3 regions of the Arthrobacter sp. 9MFCol3.1 genome follow, and region 2 is predicted to be linked to each of the others. Evidence: riboswitches for the same ligand, from Rfam matches in the RefSeq annotation. Region 2 holds a riboswitch; each other region holds the start of a gene.

Region 1 (9,670 bases), on a different contig from region 2:
CCGTCGAGGCGCCCATCCGGGCGGTCAGCGAGGCGCGGCCGGTTTCCACGAGGTGGTAATACGCCGACGCGGCCAGGATCTTCGCCGTGCTGGCGGCCACAAACTTGCCCTGGGCCCCATAGCCGTGGACCACGCCGTCGGAGACATCGATCAAGGACACCCCCAGCGCATAGGCGCTGTTGGCCGCGATGATCCCGTTGATCTGGCTGTCCAGTTCAGGGTCAATGGCCGGGACCGCGACGGCAGGCACGGCGGGGACCTCAGCCGGTTTCCCGGCGGCCGCCGAGACGGTGCCCGCCACGGGCGAAGCAGTTGCGGGCAGGTCAGATGCCGGCGGAACGTTCCGGCCGGCATCGGCGACCGGCGCCGTCGCCGCAGCGGCCGGCGGGTCAGAAGGCAGCCCTGCCTGAACGCCCGCATAGACGCCGCCGGCGGCTACAAGGGCAAGTGCGACGGCGGCCGCCATCAGATACTGCCGCCGGCTCCTCCCCTGCTGCCGGATCCTCACCTCACGCCGGGCAAGGGACCGCGGGCCGGGCTGGGACCCGTCGCTTGCCCGGTGCCCGCCGGAGCGGTAGTGGCGCGGCGTCGGCTCAGGCATCCGGACCGGCCCCGTGCTGTTGTTCGAATCGTTCGCAGGCATCGTACTTCCCCGAAGGTGACTGACCGCGGTGGGGCCATAGACTTCCAGCATTCTTCCCGCTTGCGGCATCCCGCGCAAGGGCACGTATCCGGGAACAAGCGGTTCTGCCATCCAAAGCCGCGGCGTACTGTGGAGAAAACGTGAGGAGCGGAGATGCGAAAAATCGTCCTGGCCATGCAGGTGTCCCTCGACGGATTCTTCGAGGGCCCGGACCGCGACATCAGCTGGCACATGGTCGACGACGAGCTGCACCGCCACTTCAACCAACAGTTGAGCACCATGGGCGCCTTCCTTGACGGCCGCGTCACGTACGAGCTGATGGAAGGGTTCTGGCCCACCGCGGACAAGGACCCAGCCGCCGGCCCAGTGATCGCCGAGTTCGCCCGGATCTGGCGGGACATGCCCAAGATCGTCTACTCCCGGACGCTGACATCAGCCGACTGGAACACCACCGTAGTCCGGGATGTGGTGGCGGAAGAAGTGCTGGCCCTGAAGGCGCAGCCGGGCGGGGACCTGGCCCTCGGCGGGGCAGAACTGGCCGATACCTTCCGGCGGCTCAGGCTGATCGACGAATACTGGCTATACGTCCATCCGGTACTGATTGGCCGGGGCAGGCCACTGTTCAAGGCTGCGGACAGCAGAGCCCAGCTCCGGCTGCTGGAGACACGGGCTTTCAGCAACGGAGTGGCGCTGCTGCGCTATGCCGCGTAGCCGGCGCGGCGGCCCCCTGCGGCCATCTCTGCTCCACTTTCTTAAGCATTTCTTAAACGGCTGACGGAAGAGTGGAAGTTGTCGCCTGTCCGGGCGCCCTTGTCCCGAGCCGGAGGATCCCATGACTGGACCTGCCCCTGTTAAGCGCGATACGCCGCCGGGCGGTGATGGAGCACTGAGCCGCAGTGGAGTACTGCGCCGTCCCGACGCCTTGCCTCCCACCGCGGGGCCCCGGCTGTGGGCCCTCCCCCAGATCCGCCACTGGCTGGTGCTGGGCATTCTGCTGTCCGCCGCCGTCGTGGCGCTGGGCGTGGCGGCGCAGCTGACCCCCGGCTTTAGCGCCGCCGAGCTCGGGATCGATCAGGACCTAAGCCATCACCACGCCGCCGCCCTGACCGCCGTCGCGATGGCCCTGAACGTTGTGTTTGGCCCGGTGGCGGGCCTCGCGCTGATCGGCGCCACGGCGCTGTCCATCTGGCTGTTCCGCGGCGGCCTGCCCAAGGCGGTTGCTTTCGGCCTCGTGGCATCATCCGGCTGGGTGGCGAGTGAAATCTTCAAGCTCATCGTGGCCCGCCAGCGGCCCAACCCTGCCCTGCTGTTCGATCCCCTGGCGCCGGAAACGGGTTCCAACAGCTTCCCAAGCGGCCACGTGTCCTTTGCGGTGGCACTGGGATTCGCAGTGTACTTCCTGGCCCGCGGAACCCGCTGGGCCAAGGTCACGGCCGCCGGGGCGGCGGCGGTGGCCCTGATCGTAGCCTGGTCACGGCTGTATATCGGCGTCCATTACCCCACCGACGTCGCGGCGTCATTCCTGGCTGCGAGCGCAGCCGTGGTCTTGCTCGCGGGACTGTGGAACCGTGGTGCGCCGCGGATGGCGGATTGGCGTCGGGTGACGTCCGGCGGCCGGCCGCTGGGCGCTGAGGGGAAATGATAATGCCCGCCCTCAACGTTCTTGCCGTCCTTCCGGCCGCCCCCGCCGCCGGAACACCGTCCCTGCTGGACCCGGCAAGCCTGCTCGCCGGGTTGGGCCCAGCCGCCTTGGGTGTGATCGCCCTCATGGTCTTCATCGAATCGGGCGTGCTCTTTCCCTTCCTGCCCGGCGACTCCCTGCTGTTCACCGCAGGCCTTCTGCACCAGCAGCTGCAACTGACGTTGCCCGTGCTGATCGGCGTCGTCACCGCGGCCGCGGTCGCCGGGGACCAGGTCGGCTACATGCTCGGACGGAAATTTGGCCGGCGCTGGTTCAAGGACGACGCCCGGATCCTGAAGACAGCGCACCTGACCACCACGGAGGACTTCTTCCGCCGCCACGGCGGGGCCGCCGTCGTGCTGGCCCGCTTCGTCCCCATGGTCCGGACGTTTGCTCCCCTGACCGCCGGGATCGCGCGCTATGACTACAAATCCTTCACCCTGTGGAATATCACCGGCGCCGCGGCATGGGCGGCCTCCGTGACGATGCTTGGCACCTGGCTGGGGCACTTTGACATCATCGCCAGGAACATCGACGCCATCGCCGTGGCCATGGTGCTCGTCTCCGTCGTGCCGGGGGTGGTGCAGCTCCTCAAACGCCGCCGCAACTCCCGCGGCGCATCCGCATCCGCAGCCAACGCCGCCGGCGACACGGCGGAGGAACCCGGGGGCGGACGGCGGACTGAGGAAATGGCCGCGGAAGAATAGCTGACATGACTTCCGCTGAGCTTCCCTCCCTGCTGCTCGTCGAGGACGACGCCGTCCTGGGACCGCTCATCGCCGAGCTCCTGGACCCCGACTACCGGGTCCAGTTGGTCACCAACGGCCGCGATGGCCTCCACCAGGGGCTGACCGGGAGCTGGGACGTCATGGTCGTCGACCGCGGGTTGCCCGCCATGGACGGCATCGCCCTCATCACGGCTTTGCGGTCGAAAGGCATTGCCACGCCCATCCTGATCCTGACCGCACTGGGCGATCCCGACGAAAAGGTCAGGGGACTGGACGCCGGCGCCAACGATTACGTGACCAAGCCGTTCGACGCCGGCGAGCTGGCAGCACGCCTGCGCGCACTGACGCGCTCCTTCCCTCCCCCGGCCCCGGCACCGGTGGCGATCGGGGACTGGGAACTGGACCCGACGCAGCGCTCCGTCCGTTCCATCTACGGGCAAACGGTGCCGCTGACCGCGAAGGAAGGCCAACTGCTGGCAGCCCTTGCCGCGGAACCGGACCGCGTCTTCACCCGGGACGAGCTCCTCGCGGCGTGCTTCCACGCCTCGGAGCAGCCCGGCGTGATCGATACCTATGTCCATCACCTGCGCCGGAAGATCTCCAAAGCCGTGGTCCGCACGGTGCACGGCCTCGGATACCAGATCGGCGATGCTCATGAGTGACGGCCGGCCGGCCGGCGGAAATCCGGACCACTCCGTCCTGCGCAAGGCCTCCCTCAAGGTCGCGCTGCGGATCAGCGCCGCGTGCGCGGTCATGGTTCTCGGGCTGCTCGCCGCCACTGCGCTGTACCTCACGAACCAACTGGCCCATCCTGAAGTGCCGCGTTCGGCGGCGGCCGGGGCGGCCTACACATACCTGGATTCCAAGGATGTCCTCGAAGCCATGATCATCGCCGGAGTGGCGGGAATCCTGCTGGCCGGCATCGTCGGGTGGCTCAGCGCGCGCAGCGCCATCCGACCCCTTAGTGAGGCCCTGGCCAGGGAGCGGCGTTTCGTCCAGGACGCGAGCCACGAATTGCGCACCCCGTTGACCATCTTGGACACCAGGATCCAGCTGGCCCAGCGCAACACTGTGCCCGGCTCCAAGCAAAGCCAGGACCTGGCCCGGATCCGGGAGGACGCCGCGACGCTGACCGGGATTGTCAACGAACTGCTCCTCGCGGCTACCGCGGAGGCCCCGGCCCACTCCGCACCCCCTGCCGACCTGGCCGATGCTGCCGCCGGCGTCGCCGTCAGTCTCCAGCCGGTGGCAGAGCAGCGGAAGGTGCGCCTGGAATTCTCTGCCGATGCCCGGCCGCTGGCCCGGATCGAGAAGAACGCGCTGCGCCGTGCCGTGCTGGCCCTGGCGGACAACGCCCTGGCCCACACGCCTCCGGGCGGCCGCGTGTCCATCATGACCTCAATCGAGCAGAAGCGCGCCGTGATCACCGTGGCGGACTCGGGGACCGGAATTACCGGCGTCGATCAGGCCCGGATCTTTGACCGGTTCGTGCGGACGGCCGGCACCGGCACCTCACAGGGACAGCGGAGCTTTGGCATCGGGCTGGCCTTGGTCCGGGAGATTGCCGTCGCTGCCGGGGGCACTGTCGAGGTGGCCGCGACCGGGGACGAGGGAACGGTCATGAAGTTGACGCTTCCGCTCAGTGCGAGCGGGAATCCCTGAGGATCCTGTGCCGGAGAAAGGCGGTGCCGCCGGGAGCCCGGACCCCCAACATGCAGAGACAGGAAAGACCGGCGATCGATTTGCCCCCAAGGGAAATCGACCGCCGGTCTTTCCGGACTGTCTGGCCCCGGTCGGGGCCATACGGCTTAGGCGCGGACGAAGGTCACGCCGCCGGTCGCGGTGAGCCACGACAGCGGGTGCACCATGGTCTGGTTCTTGCCGTTCATGCCGCCGCTGACCACCTGGCCGTTGCCGGCGTAGATGCCGACGTGGCCGGACTGGACCACCATGTCACCGGGCTGAGGCGTGGCCACTACGGCTCCAAGGCCAAGGAACGCGCGGGGGCCGATGTCGCCAACGGGCTTGCCCGCGGCGCCAAGGGCCTTCTCCACCATGGCGGTGCAGTCCTGGGTGATGCCCACCTGGCTGTAGGCGGCCGAGAGCATGATGGCGTTGCGTCCGCCGGCAGCGGGCGCCGCGGCCGGCGCTGCTGCCGGAGCGGCCTGCACCTGGACGGTCGCCTTGGGCGCTGCCACCGGGGCTGCAGCGGGCGCTGCCGCCGGGGCTGCAGCGGGAGCCGGAGCCGGAGCAACGGGCTTCTCGATGACCGGCGCGGCAACAGAATCCACTGCGGGGCGCTCGAAGCTGATCTTGACGCTTGAATCGGCGCTGACGGGGGCGCTGACCTGTCCGGTGACGTCGATGTTCGACGCCGGAGCGGAGTCACGCTGCACGGGGGCGGTGGCGGCGTTGGCGGCCATTCCGCTGGTCAGGACCAGGCCGGATGCGGCGGCGAGGACGGCGGCATGGCGCGCAAAAGTATTGACTGAAGTCATGATTGTAGCCTCTCCCAATGCCTGCGAGGTGAGCTGTCGGATTCGGATGGGAGGCACCCGGCCGCACTCCCGGGCCCGTCGTGGCGGGCACTGTGCGGCTTCACCCCAAGACCTGCATATCAGCAGGTCAAAAGTGGTTTCCCCGTCTCTGCCGGACGTTGATGCGAGTTACCCCCGGGCCGCGGCAGAGTTAGGCAATCGGCTGGGGAGCGCCCGTATCGGAGACAACAGGCACTCATCAACCGTAGCGCGAACCGCACCCGAAAGTCACATTCAGGTAACGGAGGCGGTGATGCCGAGCCGCAATTTGCCCATAGGGCGGCGCCGTTTCCGAACATAGGATGATGCCATCAGCACCACCGGAAGCGGAGGCCCGAAATGAACAGCCATTGTGTCGCCATCTGCCAGTTGAGCACTCAGCCCCAAGAGGATTTCGACGTCAACACCGAGCTGCTGATCCTGGACGGCGGGGACGTCCATGTGAGCACATGGGACGCGGAACCGCGCGACGGGGGCTTCGACGAGCACGTCCTGAATGACCGGGTGGACGCGCTCGGGTACATGGTTGTCAACGACTGGGCCTTCCTGGACGGGAAGGCCTACGCAGTAGTGGAACGGCGGTCGGGAACGGTGCCGGCGGGCCGCGGCGAACCGTGACCTTCCTGTCCCTGGCGCTGATCGCCGTCATCGCCCTGGCTGGCCCCCTGCTGGCCCTGCCCGTGCGCTGGCACTTGCCTGTCATGCTGGGTGAGCTGCTGGCCGGCATCGCGATCGGGCGCTCAGGCCTGGCCCTTGTGGACCCCGCGGATCCGACATTCACCCTGCTGGCCAATATCGGCTTTGCGCTGATGATGTTCGTGGCAGGCACGCACGTTCCCGTGCGGGATCCGCACATCCGTGGCGCCCTCGGGAAGGGCTCGCGCCGGGCGATTGTGGCCGCAGCGGCAGCGGTGGTGGTCGGAACCGGCATCGGGCTGCTGTTCGGGACTGGACATGCTCCCCTCTATGTCGTGCTGCTGGCGTCTTCGTCGGCCGCCCTGGTGCTTCCAATCGTCGATTCCCTGCGCCTCGGCGGGCCAGATGTCGTGGACATGACAGCGCAGGTGGCAATAGCCGACACAGCCTGCATTGTGGCGTTGCCGCTCCTGGTGGATCCGCCCCACGCAGTCCAGGCGGCGCTGGGCGTCCTCGTAGTGACCGGGTGCGCGGTGGGGCTCTTTGTCGGCCTGAGCTGGCTGGAGCGCCGGGGAATCCGCCGGCGCGTGCACCGGCTCTCGGAAAGCCGCAAGTTTGCCCTGGAGCTGCGGATCCAGCTGGCCGTACTGTTCACCCTGGCCGGTGTCGCAACGTGGAGCAATGTTTCTGTGATGATGGCAGGCTTTTCCTTCGGCCTGGTGATGGCTGCCGTCGGCGAACCGCGGCGGCTGGCCCGGCAACTGTTCGCGCTCAGCGACGGCTTCCTGGGTCCGCTCTTCTTCGTCTGGCTGGGTGCCTCGCTGACGCTCAGGGACCTGGCCGGCCACCCTGACATGATTGCCCTCGGCCTGGCACTGGGGGGCGGGGCCGTGCTGGCGCACGCCGGCCTGGCTTTCCTGGGACTCCCGCTGCCTCTCGGGGTGTTGTCGGCGGCCCAGCTTGGCGTACCGGTGGCCGCGGCGAGCATCGGCACGCAGCTTCAGGTCCTGCTCCCGGGCGAGGCCGCGGCCCTGCTGGTGGGAGCGCTGGTCACCATAGCCGCGGGCGCCGTCGCCGGGTCACGGGCGGCGAGGACGTTCGCGCTGCCGGCAGGTGCCGGCGGCAAGTCCGGGGATCCCGGCAGCACCGTCGGGCAGGGCGATCCTGGAGATCCGAAGGCCTGACAGTCCGGATGTCTGCATGTCCGACGTGCCTGAGTGCCTAAGTGCCTGAGTGCCTGAGTGCCTGAACCAGCCGATCCGGCGGCGAAGGTCCGGTTCGTCATGCCCCGACGGACGTGAATTGCAGTTCCGGCCTCCGCTTTGCCATCTCCGCCAGGACCCGGGAGACCGCGTCCCGGACAGCCAGTCCGTCGGCGTCGAACTTCCCGCCAGGCTCGCCGAGCACCGCGTTGGCGTGCCGGACAAACCTGTCCCAGTCCCCCGCGCCCGCGCGCAGCGCCAGCAACGGCGAGAGCAGCGCGGCCCGGCGCAGCCAGACATCCGGCTCGCGCACCCATCGGTCCAGCACGCTGTCGGCCCGTACCCTGGCCAGAACATTGAGTCCGTCCACCAGGGGCCCGACGACGTCGACGGCGAGCGGATCCACAAGGTCCGGCACCCGCGCCTGCCGGATGAACCCCTCCAGCCGGGTGAGGTCGGCGTTGGTCAGCAGCTTCACGTTGTTCTGCAGCAGGACCACGGCGGCCAGCCGGCGCTCGAAAACCGGCGCTGCCCGCAGTTCCGAGCCGTCCAGGTCGGAGCCCTCCAGTTCCGGGCCCCACAGTTCGGAACTCAGCGCAGCGACCTCATCACGGGAGAGTCCGGGATAGCGGCGGCCGGCATCGCGGACCGTGCCGCGCACGGCACCCACGGAGGTGCCGTAGAACCGAAGGCCACTGCCCGCTGGCTCCGTTTCCAGCCGCGCCTGCAGCTGCTCAGCGCGGCGCCAGGATGCTTCCCGCTGCAGGGAGCGGTCGATGAATTCGCCGGGTTCACTCACGGGTCCATTCTTTCCCCTCCCAGCTCACAGCCGAAACGCGGTGCCAAGCCGTCCTGAACGGCGGGCGTGGACCGTCCAGATCCCCCGCCGGCCCTGCCTGGCAGGTCACCACTATCTGCGCGGGAGGTTTGCGGGCTGAGGTAACGGTCCGGTAACGTTGGCCGCTGGCCGTGAGGCCCGGCCCGAATGCAGGGCCCCGGACCGCCCCTTCGCAGGGCCCCGTTGCGCCGTTCGGCGTCTGCTCGCCCGTGCCTTGCGGCCGGGGCCGGATGAAACTTTCCGCACTATCCGCCGCCCTGGCAGCGTCGGTTGTGTGTGCCAGCCACGAAAGCCCGGAGGGGTCCGTTGTTCAAGAAACCGCTGTTCAATAAATCAAGGCTCAATAAGTCAACGCTCAATACATCAACGTTCAAAGATGCACGGCCGAAGGCACGCCTGTCGGCACCACAGCTGAACAAGGTAGCGATTGCGCTGAGCCTGGGAGCGCTGTCCCTGACCGGCTGCAGCGCTGGCCCCACGTCCGGCGCCGCAGCCGTTTCCCCGGCCACCGAGGCCGCTCATTCTGCTGCGGACTCCACGTCCTCGGCGGCAACCCAGGCCTCGCATCCTGCCGTGAAAGCCACGGCCTCGGCGGCCGCAACGCCGAAGCCGGCGGCCCCCTCGGCCCCCAAACCTGTTTCCGGCACGGCCGCTGCACCTGTGGCCCCCGGAGCCGGTGCGGCACCTGCACCGGCCGCCACGGCAGTCGCCCCGGCAACTGACGCACAGGCGGCAGCCGCTCCGGCACCGGTAACGGCGGCCGCCGCGCCCGTCGCGGCCCAGGCCGCCGTCGCCGCGACGGGCGACGGGTCCCAGGCCGCCACGGCCCGGGGCTGGGGTGCGGTTGTTGCGGGTGACGAGTTCTCCAAGGCGGGCGCCCCCGACTCCACCAAGTGGAGCGTCTTCAAGGGGTCCGGACATGCCGGCAAGGGTGTCAGGAGCCCGCAGGCGTGGTCAGTCGCCAATGGCGTGGCAACCGTCAGCGGTGACTCGGCCGGCACCACGGGCGGCATGTCGGCCAAATTTGCGCAGCAGAAATACGGCAAATGGGAGACGCGCATGCGGACCAACGCCCGCGACCCCGAGTACCACCCCGTGCTGATCCTGTGGCCCAACAACAACACCTCGCCCAACTGCGCCGAGATTGACTACGCCGAGGGCAGCACCAACACCACGCAGATCAAGTTCTTCCTTCACTACGCCTGCGGCGGCTCGAACTTCCAGACCACGGCGGCCAAGACGATCGACACCACCCAGTGGCACAACTACGCAGTGGAGTGGACTCCTGCCGGCATCACCGGCTACATCGACGGCGTGAAGACCTTCTCCGACACGAACCCCGCGCACCTGCCCTCCGTGGGCATGCATCAGACGTTGCAGCTGGACTGGTTCCCCGACGGATCGG
Region 2 (9,670 bases):
GCGGCCGGCCCCGCGAAGGGCGGGTCCTCACGGCAGGTCAGGACGCCGCCGGGCAGACCCCCGGGGTCGGGGCCGACGACGACGGTGCGCGCCGCCGCGCCCGCTGCCCCCAGTGACCGCTCCAGGAGGGTGGCGCCGTCGAAGATCAGCCCGGATTTGGGCACGCCGCCGAGGCGGGAGGCCCGTCCCCCGGCGAGAATGATGGCATCGAACTCCATCGCTTCAGCGTAGCGCGGCGCCGGCCGCCGCCGACCAAGCCGTGAGGTGCGCCGGCATCAATCCCACCAGCTGATCAGGCAGCAGGCCAGGAGGCGGGTCAGGCAGCCGATTCAGGCAGCAGGAATGGATCCCAGGCCGGCGTCGGCTTCTCGAGTTCCTTGATCTGCCAGATGGCGCCCTTTGGCGGGCCCGGGACAAAACCGATCTTCCAGCCCATCTCCGCCGGCGTATGGTCGCTCTTGGCGTTGTTGCACCGCAGGCAGGCCGCCACCAGGTTCTCCCAGGAGTCGGCTCCGCCCCGCGACTTGGGCTGGATGTGGTCGATGGTGTGGGCAGCCTTGCCGCAGTATGCGCAGCGGTGGGCATCCCGGCGCAGCACGCCGCGGCGGCTCACCGCAGTCATCGTGTTGTACCTGGGCCGGATGTAGCGGTTCAGCAGGATCACGGACGGGCGGCCCAAAATGTCCTGGGGGCCGACAACGGGGTCGTCCCCTTCGGCCACTACGCTGGCCTTTCCGGTCAGGACAAGGACGAGCGCCCGGCGGAAGGTGATGACCGCCAGCGGTTCATATCCAGCATTCAGAACGAGAGTGCGCATCCGCATACCTCTTCACGGCCGCACCCGCCAGCGGCACGAGGGCCGGCTGCCCTCTGCATGGTCGGGCTATGGATCGACAACACAAGAGTAAACACTCAAGTGCCGGATCGCCGAATATTTTTTCACCGGCGCAGTCCCCGGCGCGGAAAGTTCACTGCGCGGCAACGCAAAAGACCCCCGCCTGCAGGCGGGGGTCTTTCGAAAAGCTGGGGTTCGTGCTTAGGCGCCGACGCGGATGAAGACCGGGCCGGAGCCGACGTTTACGCTGTACAGCGCGGTGGTGCCGCCGTTCCAGCCGCCGTGCACTGCCATGCCGTTGCCGACGTAGACCGCGATGTGAGCCATGCCCACGCCGCCGTTCTGGTAGTAGGCGAGGTCGCCCGGGCGTGCCTCGCCGGCGCTCACGGTGCGGCCGAGGGACAGGTAACCTGCCGGCCAGCCGTGGTAGTGGATGCCGGCCGCGGCCAGTGCGTTGGTGGCGAGGGCGGTGCAGTCCTGCGCCACGCCGATCTGTGCGTAGGCAGCGGCGGCGATGGTCGCGCCAGCGCCGCTTCCGATGCCGGCCGGAGCCTGGGCAGCGACGCCGCCGCTGACGCCAAGCTCGGTGCCGCCGGCGCGGGAGGCCGTAGCGTCCTGGACCTTCACGACGGGCTTGGGAGCCTCGACGACGGGAGCCGGCGTGGTGGTCACGGCGGGCTTCTCGTAGGAGATCGCGATGGTGGAAGCGGCCGAGATGGTGGCCGGAGCTGCGGACTGGACTTCCAGGGCCGAAGCGGAGGTGGATTCGCGCTGAACATTGGTTTCAGCAGCGTTGGCTGCGATTCCGCTGGTCAGGACCAGACCGGAAGCTGCGGCGATGACCGCTGCCTGACGGCCCACGCCGCCGGCGTTGTCGCCGACAGCCTTAGCAATAACAGCCAGCGAGTTGGTCTTGGTGACCTCGGCGCGGTGCCGTGCAACGTTTGCACGAGTAGTCATTAAGTTCTCTCTTTCGTGATCCTTGGACCGCGCGCTTTCGGGCACGGACTGAGGACGCTCCGGCATCTTGGGGGTACGCCGGATCGCCCCGAAATGGGTTACTTAGCGAAGGGTGTACTGCGAAGACGCGCCAAAAGCGGAAACTGCATGCTGTCCGGGCTCGGTAGAGATTGAGCCTGCGGAACGTGATCCAATCCGGGCGCCGGCAAGGGCGGCACGTGATGTGGATTCCAGCGGGCTCGACAGAGCCTCGCCGGTGCGCATGCGCGCAGAATTGTGGCGTGAAGACACGAAAGTAGCCTCTCCCAATGCCTACGAGGTGAGCTGTCGGATTCGGATGGGAGTCACCCGGCCGCGCTGCTTCCTGGGAAGCTTTGCGACTTAACCCCAAGGCCTTCTTTCGAAGGCCAAAATTGGTTCCCCCGCCCCTGCCAGACGATGTAATGCGAACGGACCTTGAGCGGTGGCAGAGCTAGGCAATCCACTCAAGAGCGCCAACTTCGGAAAAGTTGGCGTGCTTCAAACCCTACAGCAGTCCGGAGCCAATGTCACATTCAGATCACGGCGTGTCACGGGGAGTTGAGAGCAGCCCATCGTCTTGTTTAGAGCCAGCCGAGCGGATCAACGACGTCGCCGTTGACCATCACTTCAAAGTGAAGGTGGCAGCCCGTGGAGGCGCCGGTGGTCCCGCTCATGGCGACGACGTCACCGCGGGAAACCTTCTGGCCGACCTGGACCGAGGCCGAGGACAGGTGGTTGTACGTGGTCTCCAGGCCGTTGCCGTGATCGATGACCACGCGGTTTCCGCCGCCGAAGGGATGCCAACCGTTGAAGGTCACGGTGCCGCTGGCGGCCGCGTGGACCGCCGTGCCGCACTGGGCGGCGAAATCCTGGCCGCGGTGGAACTCCCCCGCACCCCCAGTGATGGGGCTGACGCGGTAGCCGAAGGGTGAGGCCGTGACCAGCTGGTCCAGCGGCGCACCAAGGGTGCCCGCCGATGCCGCGCGGGTGATGGTGCCCACAGACTGGGCGCTCAGCAACTGCTTGAGCTTCCCGTCTGGATCACCCTTCGTGGTGACGGCCGTGCGGTTGAAATCAACCTTTGCGGCGGCGGCGGCCGTGACATCCGGCTGCACGGCAGCGGTGAGCGCGCCGGACCCGCCCGGATTCGAAGCCATCACCGGGCTCGTGACGGGAACCGTCACGGTGAGAACCAGACCAGTTGCGGCCAGCGCGATCCCGGCCTTCTGCCCGACTCCGCTAGCCGCGGCAAAGTCCGTGACCTGGCGGAACGGGCTGCGCCGGTGACGCCGTTCATCGCGGTGCACGTCACGCGGGCGTTCGGCCGTGTGAGCCACGACGGGCCGCGGCTCCGGAGCGGGACCGGTCGCGCGGCGACGGCCCCTGGCGGTCTGGGTGGTCAAGAACGGTTCCTCTCTGGATGGCCTGCGGAGTTAGCTGTCGGATTCGGGTCAGAGAGATCAAAGACCCGGTCCGCCGTTGCAAGCACCAGGCACAGAGGATCCCATGGGATCCTTCGGTGGAAGCTGCTTGCCGCTGACGGACTTCACCCCAAGGCTGCCGAAGTAGCAGCCGAAAGTGGTTCCCCCGCCCCTGCCAGGAGGTGGTTCTGCGACTGATCCGCTGGCAGGGCTCGGCTTCGGATCAGGTAACGCTTTGGTATCGGTACTGGCCACTAACTATAGGTGATTAAGCCGCCCGGTAATAAATCCGTAATCGCAATTGTGCACAACTCATGGGTCGTCCCATGACCGGCGCGGAGTGGCTGGTCAGGCGACTGTTACAAAGACGTGCGCGGCTACCTCGGGCGGCAGCTCCAGGGCACCTTCGATATCGGGGACGCGGACCGAGATGTACTCCCCCACCCGCTCCAGCGAGACCAGCGCGCCTGGCCTGATTCCGCCCTCGTCGAGCTGGGCCAGAAGCTCCGGCTCCACCTGGATCGGCTCCGCGAGCCGGTTGACCGTAACCCGGGAGCTCACACCGTAGCCGGCCATGGCCTCCAGCAGGTTCACGGCCCTGTCCACGGGGGCGCCGTTGGGCACGCCGCCAAGATCCGCAAGCCCTGGAATCGGGTTTCCGTAGGGTGAGACTGTCGGGTGGTTGAGCATCTCGAAGATTCTGCGCTCGACGCGTTCGCTCATGACATGCTCCCAGCGGCACGCTTCCTCATGGACGTAGGCCCAGTCGAGCCCGATCACGTCCGCGAGGAGGCGTTCGGCCAGACGGTGCTTGCGCATGACGCCGATTGCGCGTTTCCGTCCGGTTTCCGTCAGCTCAAGGTGCCGGTCGCCGGAAACAACCACCAGCCCGTCGCGCTCCATCCGGCCGATGGTCTGGGACACAGTGGGGCCGGAGTGGCGGAGCCGTTCGGCGATGCGGGCGCGGAGGGCAACGATGTTTTCTTCTTCAAGTTCCAGAATGGTCCGAAGATACATCTCCGTGGTATCGATCAGATCCGTCATTCAGCTCAGCTCCTCGAGCGCAGTCCTAGCGTCATTCCCACCGTACCGCGTGCGGGCTGCATGCAGGATGCGCCCTGGCGGGAACCGCCGTACGTTCGCATGCCAGCCTAGCCTATTTTGAATTACTCCGGATAATCTTTCGATCGGCCTGCAGCTATTGCCTCAGCCCCAGCCGGCCAGCCGTCCCCTGGTGTCTCAATGACCGGACTATGACAGGCCTTTTTCCGTATCGCCGGGAGCTGTCAGGCAAAATAGGACAGGCAGTATGAAAAGGGGGGTCCGTGGTAGCCATCCCTGCCCGCCACCTCCCAGCCACGCTACGAACCAGCCGAAAATTGGAGCCACTGTGAGCGACACCAGCATCACGATCCCCGCCAACCTCCTGCCCAAGGACGGACGGTTCGGCGCCGGCCCGTCGAAAGTCCGGCCGGAGCAGATGGACGCCCTGGCCGCGGCCTCGTCGACGCTGTTGGGGACCTCGCACCGCCAGGCACCCGTGAAGAACCTGGTCGGCTCGGTCCGCAACGGCCTCAGCGAATTTTTCCGGGCACCGGAAGGCTATGAAGTGGTGCTGGGCGTCGGCGGATCCACCGCGTTCTGGGACATTGCCAGCTTCGGGCTCGTGGAGAACAAGGCGCAGCACCTGTCCTTCGGCGAGTTCGGCTCAAAGTTCGCCTCCGCCACCAACAAGGCACCTTTCCTTGCCGAGTCCTCCATCATCAAGGCAGAACCCGGCACCCGCCCCACCGCCCGGGCGGAGGCCGGCGTCGACGTCTACGCGTGGCCGCAGAACGAGACCTCAACCGGCGTTGCCGCACCCGTCCAGCGCGTGGCCGGCGCCGACGAGGGCTCGCTGGTGCTGGTGGACGCGACCTCGGCCGCGGGCGGGCTGGACGTGGACGTGGCGGAGGCGGACGTGTACTACTTTGCGCCGCAGAAGAACTTCGCGTCCGACGGCGGCCTGTGGCTGGGCCTGTTCTCCCCGGCGGCCCTTGAGCGGGCGGCCCGGATCAAGGCCGGCGGCCGCTGGATCCCTGATTTCCTGGACCTTCAGACGGCGATCGACAATTCCCGGCTGAACCAGACCTACAACACCCCCGCGCTGGCCACCCTGGTGACGCTCGATGCCCAGGTGCAGTGGCTCAACGCCAACGGCGGCCTGGACTTCGCCGCCGGCCGGACCGCGGACTCTGCCGGCCGCATCTACCGCTGGGCCGAAGCGTCCGAATACGCCACGCCGTTCGTGGCCAAGGCCGAGGACCGCTCGAACGTGATCGCCACGATCGACTTCGACGAATCGATCGACGCCTCGGCCATCGCCAAGGTGCTCCGCGCCAACGGCGTCGTCGATACCGAGCCGTACCGCAAGCTGGGCCGAAATCAGCTGCGCATCGCCACCTTCGTGGCGATCGAGCCCGACGATGTCTCGGCACTGCTCGAGTGCATCGATTTCGTCGTGGCGGAACTGAAGAAGTAGTCCTGCGTCCGGCGTCGTCACGGCCGCACAGAACCCAAACCGTGACGGCGCCGTCGTCGTTTCAGGCTCGTCCGCCCGGCTGTGCCTCCGGCCGCGCGTCCAGGCCGGCACCGGCCGCGCCCGTCCCGCTTTCGACGCGGAAGTACCGCAGCCCGCGGGCGCGGCGGTTGAAGTGGAGCCGCAGGTGCTTCGCGTGGATGATCCACACCAGCCCGATCAGGGCCGCCAGCAGGCCGGCGCCGGCCGCGACCGCCATGGACCAGCGGGGGCCTGCGGTGTTTGCCACCCAGCCGACGAGCGGCGCACCAAGGGGAGTTCCGCCCATGAAGATCGCCATGTAGAGGGCCATCACCCGGCCCCGCATCACGGGCTCCGTGGTGGTCTGGACGTACCCGTTGGCGCTGGTCATCATGGTGATCGCGAACAGCCCCACGGGCACAAGTGCGACCCCGTACCAGAAGTAACTCGGGGCCATCGCTGCGATGCCCGAGGTCACGCCGAAGGCGGCGGCCGCCCCGAAAATGACCCGCAGCCGTGGCTTGCCGCGGCCGGCGGACAACAGGGCCCCGGCGACGGAACCGATGGCCATGATCGAATTCATCAGGCCGAAGGCCCCCGCGTCGAGGCCGAATTCCGTCCCCACCATGGCCGCGATGAACAGGGCGAAATTCAGTCCCAGGGTTCCCACGATGAAGATCGCCACCAGCACCACGACCAGGTCCGGACGGTACCTCACATAGCGCAGCCCCTCCCGGATCCTGCCCTTGCCCGCAGGTGCACGCGGCAGCCGGCGCAGCGACGACGACGGGATTTTCGCCAGGCTGAGCAACAGGGGCACGAAGGTGAGTGTATTGAGTAGGAAGACCCAGCCGGGCCCGACGGCGGCCGTGAGCACGCCGGCGACGGCCGGGCCGATCATCCGGGCAACGTTGAAAGACGCGCTGTTCAGGGCCACCGCATTGGGCAGGTAGTCGTCCTGGACCAGCTCCGAGACGAAGGTCTGCCGGACGGGGGCGTCCAGGGCCGAGACCACCCCGAGCATCAGGGCGAACGCGTAGACGTGCCAGAGCTGCGCCGCACCCGTGACCACCAGGATGCCCAGCCCCGCGCTCAGCAGCGCCATGGCTGACTGGGTCAGCACCAGGAGCCGCTTGCGGTTGAAACGATCGGCGACCAGCCCGGCCACGGGTGCCAGGAAGAGCTGCGGACCCAACTGCAGGGCCATCGTGATCCCCACCGCCCCGGCATCGTGCGCCGTCAGGTGGGCGAACACCAGCCAGTCCTGGGCGGTGCGCTGCATCCAGGTGCCAACGTTGGAGATGAGGGCGCCGACGAACCAGATCCGGTAGTTCAGGATGTGCAGGGATTTGAACGTGGACATCAGCCCCAGCCCTCCCTCGACACGCTCCCGGACGCTTCCAACCGCTAGTCGGCCTCGCCCGCGGAGCGTTCCCGCTCGTCGTCGTTCGACTCGTCGTCGTTGGCGTCGTCGTCGTTCATCGCAGCGGCGTCGGCGTTGGCATCATCCGGCTGGTCGGCGTCGGACGCCTGCGACGGCGCCTCGGAACCGGACGGCGTCTCGGCGGTCTCGTCAGCCTGCGCGTCTTCCGGGCGGACCCGCTCGGCCCAGGGAACCCAGGCCGGCGCCAGGATGGAGTCCTCGGAGGGCAGGAGGCCGAGTTCGTCCACCGTGACCACCTTGGACCGCGAGTTGCGGGTCAGCACGGCGTACCACTGCCAGCCGCCGTAGCCGGGCAGCCTGGATTCGAAGAGGTGGGTCACCAGGCGGTCGCCCTCGCTGCGGGCACCGATGTGCTCGCCGATCTGCTCGGCGGGGGCAATGCCCTCCACCGCGGCGCGGGCGACGTCGACGGCGGCGGCCAGGAAAGCGTCAGGCTTGCCGGTGCGCCAGACGGGCACGCCGGCGCGCGGGCGGATTCCCTGCTTGGGGCCGGTGGCTTTGGCCCCGGCGGGCGCTGTGGGTCCGGCATCCGGCGCCGGCAACTGATCAGGTTCCTGAGTCATCAAAAGCCTTATACGTCCAGCTCGTCGGCAACCTTACGGAGGGCCGCTGCGATCGCCTTGCCCTTGTTGCCTTCCGGGTACTTGCCCGCGGACAGGGTCCCGGACAGGTTGTCCAGCACGCTGACGAGGTCCTGGACCAGCGGGGCTAGGTCCCTGGCACTGGGCCGCTTTGCCTTGGCGATGGACGGCGTCTTGTCCAGCACGCGCAGGCCCAGCGCCTGGGCACCCTTGCGCCCGTCGGCTACACCAAATTCAACACGCGTGCCGGCCTTGAGCTCTGTGATGCCTTCGGGTAGCGCGGACTTGGGCAGGAAGACTTCCTGGCCGTCCTCGCCCGCGAGGAATCCGAAGCCTTTTTCCTTGTCATACCACTTGACCTTGCCGGTAGGCACGTAATCAACCTTCTTCGTTCTGCGGGGACACGGCCGGCGGTCACCGCATCCGCATGGATACGCGGGTTCAGGGTATGACTGCCCGGACCGTGTTGGTCTGTATCTTTCAAGGTTATCCTGCCTGGTTCACTTTAGCGGCTTGAGGCGCGGGCGATGCCGGACTGTTAGCGTTGCCCCCATGACACTGACGCGTTACCGGCGGCCCCTGATGATCGCAGCGGCCACCCTTGCTGTGCTGTCCCTGGTTGCCGTCGCCGCTGTCATGGCCATGGCCTTCAACAATGCCGTGGCGCCCGCCTGGATTACTTCGACGGCCCTCTACGGCCTCCCGGTGGCCTTCCTGCTCATGCTGGCGCTCGTTGTGGACGCGGTGGCAGCACGTCGCCGCCCGCGCGGGCCCGGCGAAAGGTAACGTTGGAGCGATGTCCCTCATCCGCGCGCTCAGCAAGGAACTTCAGGCACGAAGCGACGAATCGTTGCGGGCCCTGTTCTCCGCGCGGCCGGACCTGATTTCTCCGGGCGTTCCGGACTTCGCCGCCCTCGCCGCCCGCGCCAGCGGACGTGTCAGCGTGCAGCGGGCACTCGAACGGCTCAACCGCCCGCAGATGCAGGTCCTGGAAACCCTGCACCTGTGCACCAACGCCGATACCGGGCACAGCGCGTCGGCGGCAATGCTGAAGAAACTGATCAACGGCTCCTCGGTTGCCGCCGTCGACCGGATCCTCCATTCCCTGCAGGAACTGGCCCTCGTCCACCGCGCCGATCCGCCGCACGGCGCGACTCCCGCCGCCGCCAAGCAGCGCCACTACCTTCCGGTCGGCAGCCTCAAGGACGTGATCGGCATTTACCCTGCGGGGCTGGGCCGCAGCTACACCGAACTCGTGCGGCTCCAGCCCGCTTTTGCGCAGCGCGTGGTGCAGCTGGTGGGGGAACTGCACCGCGGCGGGGCGACCATCTCCCCCGCCACGACGCCGATGGAAGCCGCCCTGTCCCTGCAGCACTGGACGGCAACACCGGAATCGCTCCAGCAAATCCTGGCCACCGCACCGGATCGGACCGCAGCCCTCCTGGCCCGCTTCGGGAACTGGGCCATGGGCGCCGTTCCGCAGGCGCAGCGCCGGGCGTCCGTGCTGCACGAAAGCGCCGACGTCGGCCCCGTGGACTGGCTGCTGGCGCGCGGGCTGCTGGTGCCGCTGGACGCCGCCCATGTCGAACTGCCGCACAGCGTCGGAGTCTCGCTGCGCGGCGGCTATGTCATCGAGAACTTTTCGCTCGCGCCGCCCGTCCCCCGGCTGGGCCACACAAGTGCGGGGCTGCGCCGGAACGCCGCGTTGGGCGCTATCGCCGAGACGCTGCGGCTCGTGGGCGAAGTGCTCTACACCGTGCGCGAACAGCCGCTGGCGACGCTGCGCAGCGGCGGCGTCGGGGTCCGGGAGATGAAGCGGCTGGCGGATTCGCTGCGGATGGACGTGCACGAGGCCGGCGTCCTCGCGGA
Region 3 (9,670 bases), on a different contig from region 2:
CAGCCCCCGGGCGCCAGGGACGGCGCGGGTGCCGCCGGCGGCCGGGCGCTCCAGGCGCCGACGGCCTTCCGGGACTTGCGGCTGCGGCGGCCCCGGCGTGCCGGCCGGCGCCGTGCCGGGGCCCGGGCTCAGGGTGTCAGTCATGGCGGCCTACGCTCCCAGTTTGTAGACCGTGGCGTTGCCCACGGTCTGGGCCTGGTAGTTGGCCGCGACCCAGGTGGCGACCTCGGAGTTGCCACCGCGGCCCCCGCCCATGCCGCCCATGCCGCCGGAAATGAAGTAACCGATCTCGCCGCGGTCCACCATCGCCTGGAACTGTGCGAGCGTCGGGTAGGGGTCGCCGCCGTTCCAGCCGCCGAGCGCGATCACGCTGGTGCCGGTGGCGAGTTCCAGGCTCGCGGCCTGGGTGGCGCCGGAGACAATCGCGGACCACTTGGCGCCGGAGGACTGCAGCAGCACGGTCAGCTCCGCCGAGGACGTTTCCCCGCCGGGGCCGCCGCCCATGCCGTCACTTCCTGGGCCGTCACTGCCGGCCCGGCCGGCCCCGAAGCCGCCGCCCATCGCGGACGCGGTGGGGCCGGAGGTCGGGATCGAACCGGAATGCGGCTGGGCGACGGTCGCCAGCGTCCACGCGGTGCTTCCGAGCCCGCCGGCGAGCAGGCAGAGGATCACGACGCCGGCCGTGGCGGCCTTGCGGAACCGTGCCGGGAGAGCCGCCATGCCGTCCGCCCGCAGGAGCAGGGCCGCGGCGGCGAGGACGCCCAGGACCACGATGATCACCCGGAGCCCCGGCAACCAGGCCGGATCGCGGCCCAGAAGCACGGCGGACCAGATCGAGGTGGCCAGCACCGTCACGGCCAGGACAACCCGGGCGGGCCAGTAGGCCCGGCCCCGCCACAGTTCCAGGGAACCGATGCCGGCCAGCGCCGCGATGGCGGGGGCCAGCGCCACGGCATAGTACGGGTGCACGGTGCCGCTCATGAAGCTGAAGATTCCGGCCGTGATGACCAGCCAGCCGCCCCACAGCAGGAGCGCCGCACGGGTTTTTGAGGTCCGGGCCTCGCGCCGGGTGAACCACAGCCCCGCCACCAGCAGGGTCAGGGCCGCCGGCAGCAGCCAAGACACCTCGCCGCCGAAGCTGGTCCCGAACATCCGGGTGATCCCGGCGGCGCCGCCGAAGCCGACGTTGCCGCTGCCGCCCGGGCCGCCCGCGTTGCCGCCCGGCATCCCGCCCGGCATCCCGCCGCCGGATCCGGTGATCCGGCCCAGGCCGTTGTAGCCGAACGTCAGTTCCAGGAAGCTGTTGGACTCCGACCCCGCCATGTACGGCCGGACCGAGGCCGGGGTCAGCTGGAAGAGCACAATGTAGCTTCCGGCCACGACGGCGATCCCGGCGGCGGCGGCCAGCAGGTGCACGAGCCGGCGGCCAAGGGTGGTGGGCGCCGCCCACAGGTAGGCCAGGGCCAGCCCGGGAACAATCAGGAAGCCCTGCAGCATCTTGCTCAGGAACGCCAGGCCGATCACCGCGCCGGCCGCGGCGAGCCACTTCCAGCCGGCCTTCTCGATGGCGCGCGTGGTGAGGTAAGCCGCCAGCACCAGGCACAGGGTGAGCATCGCGTCCGGGTTGTTGAACCGGAACATGAGGGCGGCCACCGGGGTCAGCGCCAGGGCGCCGCCGGCGAGCAGGCCAGCGGCCGGCCCGGACACCCGCTTGACGGTCAGGTAGAGAAGCCCGACGGCGGCGACTCCCATGAGCGCCTGGGGAATGAGCATGCTCAGGGCCGAGAAACCAAAGATCCGTCCCGCGAGGGCGGGGATCCAGAGGGCGGCCGGCGGTTTGTCCACCGTGATGGCGTTGCCGGCGTCGAGGGAGCCGAAGAGCAGCGCGGTCCAGTCCTTGGTCCCGGCCTGGATCGCCGCGGCATAGAAGGAGTTGGCGTAGCCGCTGGCCTCCAGATTCCACAGGTACAACGCCGCCGTGACCACCAGGAGCAGCGCTGCCGAGGGCCGCACCCAGCGGGGCTGCCGTCCGAACAGCAGCCGGTCCCGGCGGCCCTGCGCTGCCGGGGCCTGGGATGCGGGCAGCTGGGGCGCCGGTTCGCCGTCTCCGGGAACCGGGCGGAGCCTTTCCTGGGCGGCTGGGGTGCTGCCGGCCGGGGAACCGCTCTCGGCTCCGGCGGTGGGGCTGATGGTTGCCGTCATTTACTTGGCCTTTTCTGTGCGGGGGAGGGAAGGATCGGGGGCGCCGGGCGCAGGAACGGCGTCGGTGGGCCGGTGGCGGAAAACCACCAGCCGGAACAGCAGGAACTTCACGGCTGTGGCGGCCAGGTTGGCGGCGGTGACCGTGAGCAGTTCCAGCCAGCGGTCCGGTGCTGCTCCCGACGCGGCGTGAACGAGGGCGAGTGCGCCCGAGGTCAGGGCCAGCCCGATGCCGAAGACCAGCAGTCCCTCGAAGTGGTGGCGTGCGGCCTGGCTGCTGCCCTGGATGCCGAACGTGAAGCGCCGGTTGGCCGCGGTGTTGGCCACGGCGGTGGTGAGCAACGCCAGGAAATTTGCCAGCTGCGGGTCCATGAACCCGCGGCAGAGCAGGAAAATCGCCAGGTAGGCCAGGGTGGAGGCCACCCCGATGCTGCCGAAGCGGACGAGTTGTCCGAAGAGGCTTCCGCCGGGGCTTTGTTCCTGGGCCCGGGCGGCGGCCGGCAGCGGTCCGCGGGCCAGGGCGGCGCGCAGGTCGGGAACCGGGATCCGGCCCGAGACCAGGTCCCGGCTCAACCGTGCCATGCCGCGCAAGTCCGCGAGGGCCGTCTGGACGATGTCCACGCTGGAATCCGGGTCGTCGGTCCAGTCCACCGGGACTTCGTGGACGCGCAGGCCGCACTTTTCTGCCAGGACCAGCAGCTCGGTGTCGAAGAACCAGGCGTTGTCCAGCGTGTGGGGGAGCAGTTGCCGGGCCACGTCTGCCCGGATTGCCTTGAAGCCGCACTGTGCATCGCTGAAGTGGGCGCCCATGAGGGCCTGGAGCAGGAAGTTGTAGCTGCGCGAGATGAATTCCCGCTTGGGACCGCGGACCACGCGGGAGTTGCGGGTCAGCCGCGTCCCGATCGCCAGGTCGGAGTGCCCCGAAATGAGCGGGGCAAGGAGCGGGCCGAGGGCCGCCAGATCAGTGGAAAGATCCACATCCATGTACGCCAGGACCGGCGACGGCGAGGCCAGCCACACCTTGCGAAGTGCGTTTCCACGGCCCTTTTCGGCCATATGGACCACCTTCACTTCGCGTAGCTCGCGGGCTACGCGTTCCGCGGCCTTGAGCGTTCCGTCGGTGCTGGCGTTGTCCGCCACGGTGATCCGGAAGGAGTGCGGGAAGGCGGCGAGCAGGTAGGCGTGGAGCCGGCGCAGGCAGGCTTCGAGGTCCCGTTCCTCGTTGAAGACCGGGATGGTGACGTCCAGCAGGGGCGTGCTTGCGCGCGTATCGATGGCTGTGCGCCGGGCGCCGGGGCCGGTAAGCGCCCCGGCGAACGGGCCCGGAGCGGGCGCGTCGGCCAGCGCAAGCCCCGGGGGTGTCTTGGGTGCCGCCGGGCCGGCCGGCGTCGCCGCGGTGCGGGGCAGGGTTCCTGTGGCCTGGTCTGTGAATGTCATGGCTCAACTTTCCCGGCGGCCCTTATGAGGGCTTTAGGGTCAAGCTGTGCTGGGGCTGTGGAAGTCTGGGTTGTCGGGCTGCTCCGGCCGTGGAGACGCAAGGAGGCCCCGGATCCGTGTGGATCAGGGGCCTCCTTGGCGGGGCCGGTTTAGTACCAGTTGTGTGCGTAGTGGAAGTTCAGGGCGCCGCAGGGGGAGCCGTAGCGCGACTTGACGTAGTTCAGGCCCCAGTTGATCTGGGTCCGGTAGTTGGTCATGTAGTCGGCGCCGGCGCTCGCCATCTTCGTGGCGGGCAGGGACTGGACCACGCCGTAGGCGCCGCTGCTGGCGTTCGTCGCGGTGGTCTTCCAGTCAGATTCCTTGGTCCACAGCTTGTGCAGGCACTGCATCTGGCCAGGTGCCCAGCCATAGCGGCCCAGCTGGGACGCGGCGTAGGCCTGCGCCCCGGCAGGATCGTCGATTGCGACCGGCGCCGGTGCGGGGGCAGGAGCGGCTGCCGGTACCGGTGCGGGTGCCGGTGCGGGAGCGGGGGCTGCCGCGGGAGCCGGGGCTGCCGCCGGCGCAGGAGCAGGTGCGGGGGCGGCTGCCGGAGCGGGGGCGGGAGCAGCGGGGGCGGGGATCAGCGCTTCGGCTGCCTTGACCTCCGAGATCTCGGGAGCCACGTTCTTTTCCGCCGGAGCGGTCGGCCCAGCCACCTGGACCCGCTCGAAGTTGAGCTTGGCCAGCGGGTCCGCGATCGTGGCCGTCTGGCTCGCAACGTTCGCCGTGTGGGCGCCCGGCTCTGCCGCCTGGCTGGCGGCGCCGCCACCCAGCAGCAGCGCGCACGCGGCGGTGACGACGCCGGCACGGCGGCCGGTTGTACCGAGTCCGGCGGCGAACCGCGACAGGGCGGATGCCCGTTTGGCCGGTTCGGCGCGGTGGCGCGACTTAGCTGCGCCAACTGAGCGGGAATGCGAACCGCCGTCAGGGCGCGTTTGTACCTGGAATTCAGTCATGGTGGCCTCTCAACGCCGGCGGAGTTAGCTGTCGGGTTCGGATGAGGTCATCCGGCCGCACGGAATATCACGTGTCGGCTTCACCCCGAGGGCGCATGAATGCAGAATGCCCGGGAACTCTGGGTCCCCCGCCTCTGCCTGGTCCAGCGGAATCCGGGAAGCGGCAGAGTTTGGCGTCCGTCCGGATATGCGGCACCGATGGCGGCGCACTCTTAAGACGCTACAGGACCCAGCCGCTTAAGTCACATTTTGGTAACAGGAGTCACAGTGCCGGGGTGTCGCGTTGCGCCGGGTTCGCCGATCGACCACCCAAGAGTCCCGGTGGCGCCGGCCGCGCCGTCTATGCCGACGGCGGCGCGGCGGGCAGGCGCACGGCGAACTCCGTGCGGCCCGGCCGGGACGTAACCTCGACGGTTCCTCCGTGGGCCTCCACGATCGACTGGACAATGGACAGGCCCAACCCGCTGGTGCCCTCGGAAGTCGGCGCGGCGGTCGCCGTGCCCTGGCCTCCGCGGCTGCCGGAAACGGCGCCGGAGGACGGGCGGGCGGCGGCCCCGGACCCGACCCCCGCCGTCGCGACCGCCGAATTGGCGGGGAGGGCTGCGGGACTCGACGCCGGATTGGTGCGTGAGGCGTCGGCCCGGGCGAAGCGGGCGAAGACCCGGCCGATAAATTCCGGGGCGATGCCGCTGCCATTGTCTGTCACGGTGACCACGGCACTGCCGTCAGCCGAACGCATGACGCCCGTGACCACCTTGGTCCCGGGTTCGGTGTGCTTGCGCGCATTGGACAGGAGGTTGGCGAGGACCTGGTGAAGCTGGGTCGCATCACCGCGCACCACCACGGGCTCGTCCGGAAGTTCGAGCTGCCAGATGCGGTCCGGGGCCATGACTTTCTCATCGCTGACCGTCTCGACGGCCAGTTGGGTGAGGTCGACGTCGGAGATCTTGAGCGGCTGGCCCTCGTCCAGGCGCGCCAGCAGCAGCAGGTCCTCCACGAGCGTGGTCATCCGCTCGGACTGGCTTTGCACACGGGCGAGGGACCTCTCGCCGTCGGGGGTGAAATGCTCGGTCATCCGCATCAGCTCCGTGTAGCCGCGGATGGCCGTGAGCGGGGTGCGGAGTTCGTGCGAGGCGTCGGCGACGAACTGCCGGACCTTCATCTCGCTCTCCTGCCGCGCTTCGAGGGCGTTGGAGACGTTGTCCAGCATCTTGTTCAGCGCGTAGCCCACGCTGCCCACTTCCGTTCCGGGATGGGCTGCCGACGTCGGGACGCGCACCCCGAGCGCCACCTCGCCGGCGTCCAGCGGGAGGCGGGAGACCTTGGTGGCCACCTCGGAGAGCTGTTCCAGCGGCTTCATGGTCCGCCGGATCAGGGCCGTGCCGGCGAGCCCGATCAGCACGAGCCCGCCTGCGGACACCACCACCATGGTCCAGACCAGGGAGGTCAGGGTGTTTTGCTTTTCTGCCAGCGGCAGTCCGGTCACAATCACGTCGCCGTACGGCGCACGCGCGGCCGTGAGCCGGTAGGCGCCGGCCGAAAGGGTCCGGTCCACGGGCACACCGTTTGGGGTGAGGGCCAGGAGAACCTTGTTGTCGGCGGGGGAGAGGCTCTTGACCGCGCCGTCCCCGGCCAGGAAGCCGGCCCTACTGACTTCGTCGTCCACTATCCGGGCGTTAAGCGTCCCGACGCCCTGTCCCCGGGCTTCGAGGGGGTCGGGGCGCCTGCCCGAATCGTCCGAGGAGGGCCGGCCGAACTCGCTCGAACGGTGGGAAGCCTGGTCCAGCTGGGTGTCGAGTTGCCGGGTGAGGAAGAGGTCCATGGAGGCGTAGCTGAACAAGCCCACAGCGCCGCAGATGGCCACGAGCAGTGCCATGGCAACCAGGACCAGCCTGGTGCGCAAATGCCACGTGGACGGGTTGCGCCAGTCGCGTCCGGGGACGCGGGTCATGCCGGAAAGTGAGGGCACGGATCAGTCCGCCGGTTTCAGGACGTACCCGGCTCCGCGCACCGTGTGGATCATGGGAGCGTGGTTGGCGTCGACCTTCTTGCGGAGGTAGGAAATGTACAGTTCCACGATGTTCGCCTGCCCGCCGAAGTCGTAGTCCCAGACGCGGTCCAGGATCTGGGCCTTGCTGATGACCCGTTTCGGGTTTTCCATAAGGTAGCGCAGCAGCTCGAACTGCGTGGCGGTCAGGTGCAGTTCCTCCCCGGCCCGGGTGACTTCGCGGGTGTCGACATTGAGCACGAGGTCTCCCACCACGAGTTCGGCGGTGTCCATGGCGGCCACCCCGGAGCGCTGGACCAGCCGGTGCAGGCGCAGCAGCACCTCTTCCATGCTGAACGGCTTGGTGACGTAGTCATCGCCGCCGGCTGCCAGCCCGGTGATGCGGTCCTGGACGGCATCCTTGGCCGTCAGGAACAGCGCCGGCACCTCCGGCGCGAACGCGCGGATCCTGCTCAGCAGTTCGACGCCGTCGAACCCGGGCAGCATCACGTCCAGCACCAGCACGTCGGGGCGGAACTCCTTGGCCAGCCGGACGGCGCCGGGCCCGTCCTCGGCCACGGCCACGGACCATCCGGCCATCCGCAGGCCCATGCTCATGAGTTCGGAGAGGCTGGGCTCGTCATCCACCACGAGGGCACGGATGGGGGAGCCGTCCGGATGCGTGAGCTGGGGAAGGTTGTTGGTCATGGAGTGCGAAGTGGCCATGGGACAACTCTCCGATCTGCCGGTTAGGCGCGGCTTTGGGGACCCTGTGCGGCACCTGTGAATCCCAGCCTAGCGAGCTGGACGCCGTTGCGGGACCGTACGGGCGGCGACGGCCGCGCTCAATCCGCCCTTTCCCGTCAGGCCCGAACGTCACAGGCCCGGCTGTCGGCCCGCACAGCCCAGGCACAGGATCGCTCACCACTCTGGGGTGAACACCGATCCGCACCCTAAGGAGAAACACCATGAGCGGTCAGCATCCCGGAGCCGGTTCCGGACCAGCCCCCGAGCCAGCCCCCGTACCCGCCCCCGCGCCCACAACCGGCGCAACAGCGGCGCCCGCGCCCGTGACCGCGCCCCGCGCTGCCTGGCAGCACGGCGCCGGGCACACCGACACCGGGCACACCGATACCGGACACACCGATGCCGGGCAGCACGACGCCGGGCAGCCGGCAGCGGGCCCCGCCGCCGGCTGGGGCGCGCCCCCGGTCTGGACGGTTCCGGCGTCGGAACCGGCCTGGGGCATGCACCGGCAGGAGCCTCCCGCGGCTGCGGCGGCCACAGGCTGGGGCGCGCCGGGAACTTCCGCCAAGACGACCTCGGCGGCGAAGCCCTGGACCCTCAAGCGGGGGCTCGCCGTCGCCGGGGCCGCGGCTGTCCTGGCTGTCGGCGCCGGAACAGGCGTCTATGCCCTGACCTCAAGTGCCACGGCAGCCACTGGTGCCGCCGGCGGGGCGGCGGCCGGGGGAGCCGGCGGCCAGGGTTTCGCCCCGGGCCTGCCCGGCACCGCACAAGACGGTTCCCCACAAGACGGTTCCGCGCAAGGCGGTTTCGGGGGAGGGGGCATGCCGGGGCAGGGCGGTCCCGGCGATTTCGCTGCCGGCGGGATGGGCAGCGGGCTTTCGGCGGCCGTGCATGCCGAATACGTGGTGCTGCAAGGAAGCACCTACACGACGATGGCCGAGCAGCTGGGCACAGTAAGCGAAGTCAGCTCTTCCTCCGTGACGGTCAAGAGCAGCGACGGTTTCACGCGCAGCTATGCGCTGGGCAGCGACGTGGTGGTGAGTAATCTGCAACAGCGGCGCCAGCAGGCCGGCGGCACGGGCACCCAGCTGAGCGTGGCGGACATCGTCGCGGGCGGGACGGTGCGGATCGTGGCGGCCAAGGAAGGTTCCGGCTATACGGCGGCCTCCGTCATGGTGATGGCGGCGACGGCCACCGGCCAGTCGAACTGACCCGCCGCTGCCGGCATCGCCGCCGTGCCGGCCGGCGGCAATGCCGGCTGCCCACTCCGTGGACCTCCGCGCAGGGAACGGTGGGCAGACCCGGTTTTGCCCAACTTGCCGTGCTGTGAATGATTTCGGCCGCATTGCGACTTGAGGGCGAATAATATTCGGCAAAAAACACTTTCTGACCTTTCGGTCAGTAAAACACTTGTTATTTTATTGCCGCTGCAGAATTGTGACTTGCGCTACATATCCCTGATCTGTCTCACTATGTGGAATCCGGGGTCCATTGTTACTTGCACGTTTACATTGTTACGTTGCACACTTCAATTGTGAACAAGAACTCAACAGCACCTGCAGCCGCAGCTTCCTGGATCAGCACACCCGCTGGTACCGAGATGCGCTGTTGTCGAATGCACGCCTAACTTTTACACCCCTAAAGGTTTCTAGGCATTCGCCCCCCAGCCCAGAGTCGGGCGCCCCTCCCCAATTTCATTGCGGGGAAAGAAGCATTCGAGCCGCGATGACGGCCATTCACATTGAGGTAAGCATTCCATGTCAGTTGCATCCGGATACGTCCACATCTCCGTCCGTAACGCCAGCAAGGCCGGCCAGGCCTCCGGGATCCGCCAGGGCTTTGGCGGCCGCTCCGCGTTCGCCCCCGCCGGATCCACGGGCAGCTTCCCCGCCCCCGGATATGCAGCTCAGGGCTACAACCCTGACTCCTACGGCCAGCTCCGTGCCGTTCCGCCCGCCCCCGCCACGGCGCCCACCCCCGTGATCGCCCCGGGCGCCGGCAGCCCGGTCCGTCCGGCCCCCAGTGACAACGTCGCCCGCGGCTTCGTGCTGTACATGGGCATCGACGAGGAAACCGCGGCTGCGGCCGGCACCTCCATCGCCAAGCTTGCCCAGGAAATCCGGGCCTACGCACAGTCGCTCGTGGCCGGCGCCGAAAGCTACGCCGCCGTCGCCGTCGCGCCGGCCAGTGCCCCGGGTTCCGCCCTCGACGTCGTCCGCTCGACCTTCGGCGACCCCACCGCAGGGGCCCGCCAGCGCACCGAGACCGCCCGCCTGCAGCAGCCGCAGGATCCGCGGCCTTCCGG

What was found. A riboswitch is a leader RNA that binds a small molecule or an ion and turns the genes downstream of it on or off. The one in region 2 is predicted to bind cyclic di-AMP.
Region 1: linked by a shared signal. The riboswitch ahead of C560_RS0103805 (hypothetical protein) and the one ahead of C560_RS0115625 (M23 family metallopeptidase) in region 2 are both predicted to bind cyclic di-AMP.
Region 3: linked by a shared signal. The riboswitch ahead of C560_RS0117840 (hypothetical protein) and the one ahead of C560_RS0115625 (M23 family metallopeptidase) in region 2 are both predicted to bind cyclic di-AMP.

What each region holds. Positions count from the first base shown of each region.
Region 1 covers NZ_JIBJ01000004.1:214,124-223,793, reverse strand. The annotation lists gene C560_RS0103835 (serine hydrolase) at 1-643, opposite strand, end outside; gene C560_RS0103830 (dihydrofolate reductase family protein) at 797-1,354, shown strand; gene C560_RS0103825 (phosphatase PAP2 family protein) at 1,476-2,285, shown strand; gene C560_RS0103820 (DedA family protein) at 2,288-3,031, shown strand; gene C560_RS0103815 (response regulator transcription factor) at 3,037-3,714, shown strand; gene C560_RS0103810 (sensor histidine kinase) at 3,707-4,714, shown strand; gene C560_RS0103805 (hypothetical protein) at 4,861-5,550, opposite strand; cyclic di-AMP (ydaO/yuaA leader) riboswitch at 5,555-5,757, opposite strand; gene C560_RS0103800 (hypothetical protein) at 5,959-6,207, shown strand; gene C560_RS0103795 (cation:proton antiporter) at 6,204-7,409, shown strand; gene C560_RS0103790 (DNA alkylation repair protein) at 7,507-8,226, opposite strand; gene C560_RS21190 (glycoside hydrolase family 16 protein) at 8,572-9,670, shown strand, end outside.
Region 2 covers NZ_JIBJ01000018.1:52,242-61,911, forward strand. The annotation lists gene mobA (molybdenum cofactor guanylyltransferase) at 1-218, opposite strand, end outside; gene C560_RS0115615 (HNH endonuclease) at 317-817, opposite strand; gene C560_RS0115620 (NlpC/P60 family protein) at 1,037-1,795, opposite strand; cyclic di-AMP (ydaO/yuaA leader) riboswitch at 2,091-2,260, opposite strand; gene C560_RS0115625 (M23 family metallopeptidase) at 2,398-3,219, opposite strand; cyclic di-AMP (ydaO/yuaA leader) riboswitch at 3,224-3,435, opposite strand; gene C560_RS0115630 (metal-dependent transcriptional regulator) at 3,586-4,281, opposite strand; gene serC (phosphoserine transaminase) at 4,628-5,758, shown strand; gene C560_RS0115640 (MFS transporter) at 5,820-7,139, opposite strand; gene C560_RS0115645 (DUF3027 domain-containing protein) at 7,184-7,783, opposite strand; gene C560_RS0115650 (cold-shock protein) at 7,792-8,175, opposite strand; gene C560_RS0115655 (hypothetical protein) at 8,354-8,587, shown strand; gene C560_RS0115660 (helicase-associated domain-containing protein) at 8,598-9,670, shown strand, end outside.
Region 3 covers NZ_KK211131.1:88,385-98,054, reverse strand. The annotation lists gene C560_RS0117855 (ArnT family glycosyltransferase) at 1-144, opposite strand, end outside; gene C560_RS0117850 (glycosyltransferase family 39 protein) at 151-2,202, opposite strand; gene C560_RS0117845 (bifunctional glycosyltransferase family 2/GtrA family protein) at 2,203-3,636, opposite strand; gene C560_RS0117840 (hypothetical protein) at 3,786-4,631, opposite strand; cyclic di-AMP (ydaO/yuaA leader) riboswitch at 4,631-4,790, opposite strand; gene C560_RS0117835 (sensor histidine kinase) at 4,972-6,582, opposite strand; gene C560_RS0117830 (response regulator transcription factor) at 6,604-7,344, opposite strand; gene C560_RS23465 (hypothetical protein) at 7,587-8,576, shown strand; gene C560_RS0117815 (winged helix-turn-helix domain-containing protein) at 9,123-9,670, shown strand, end outside.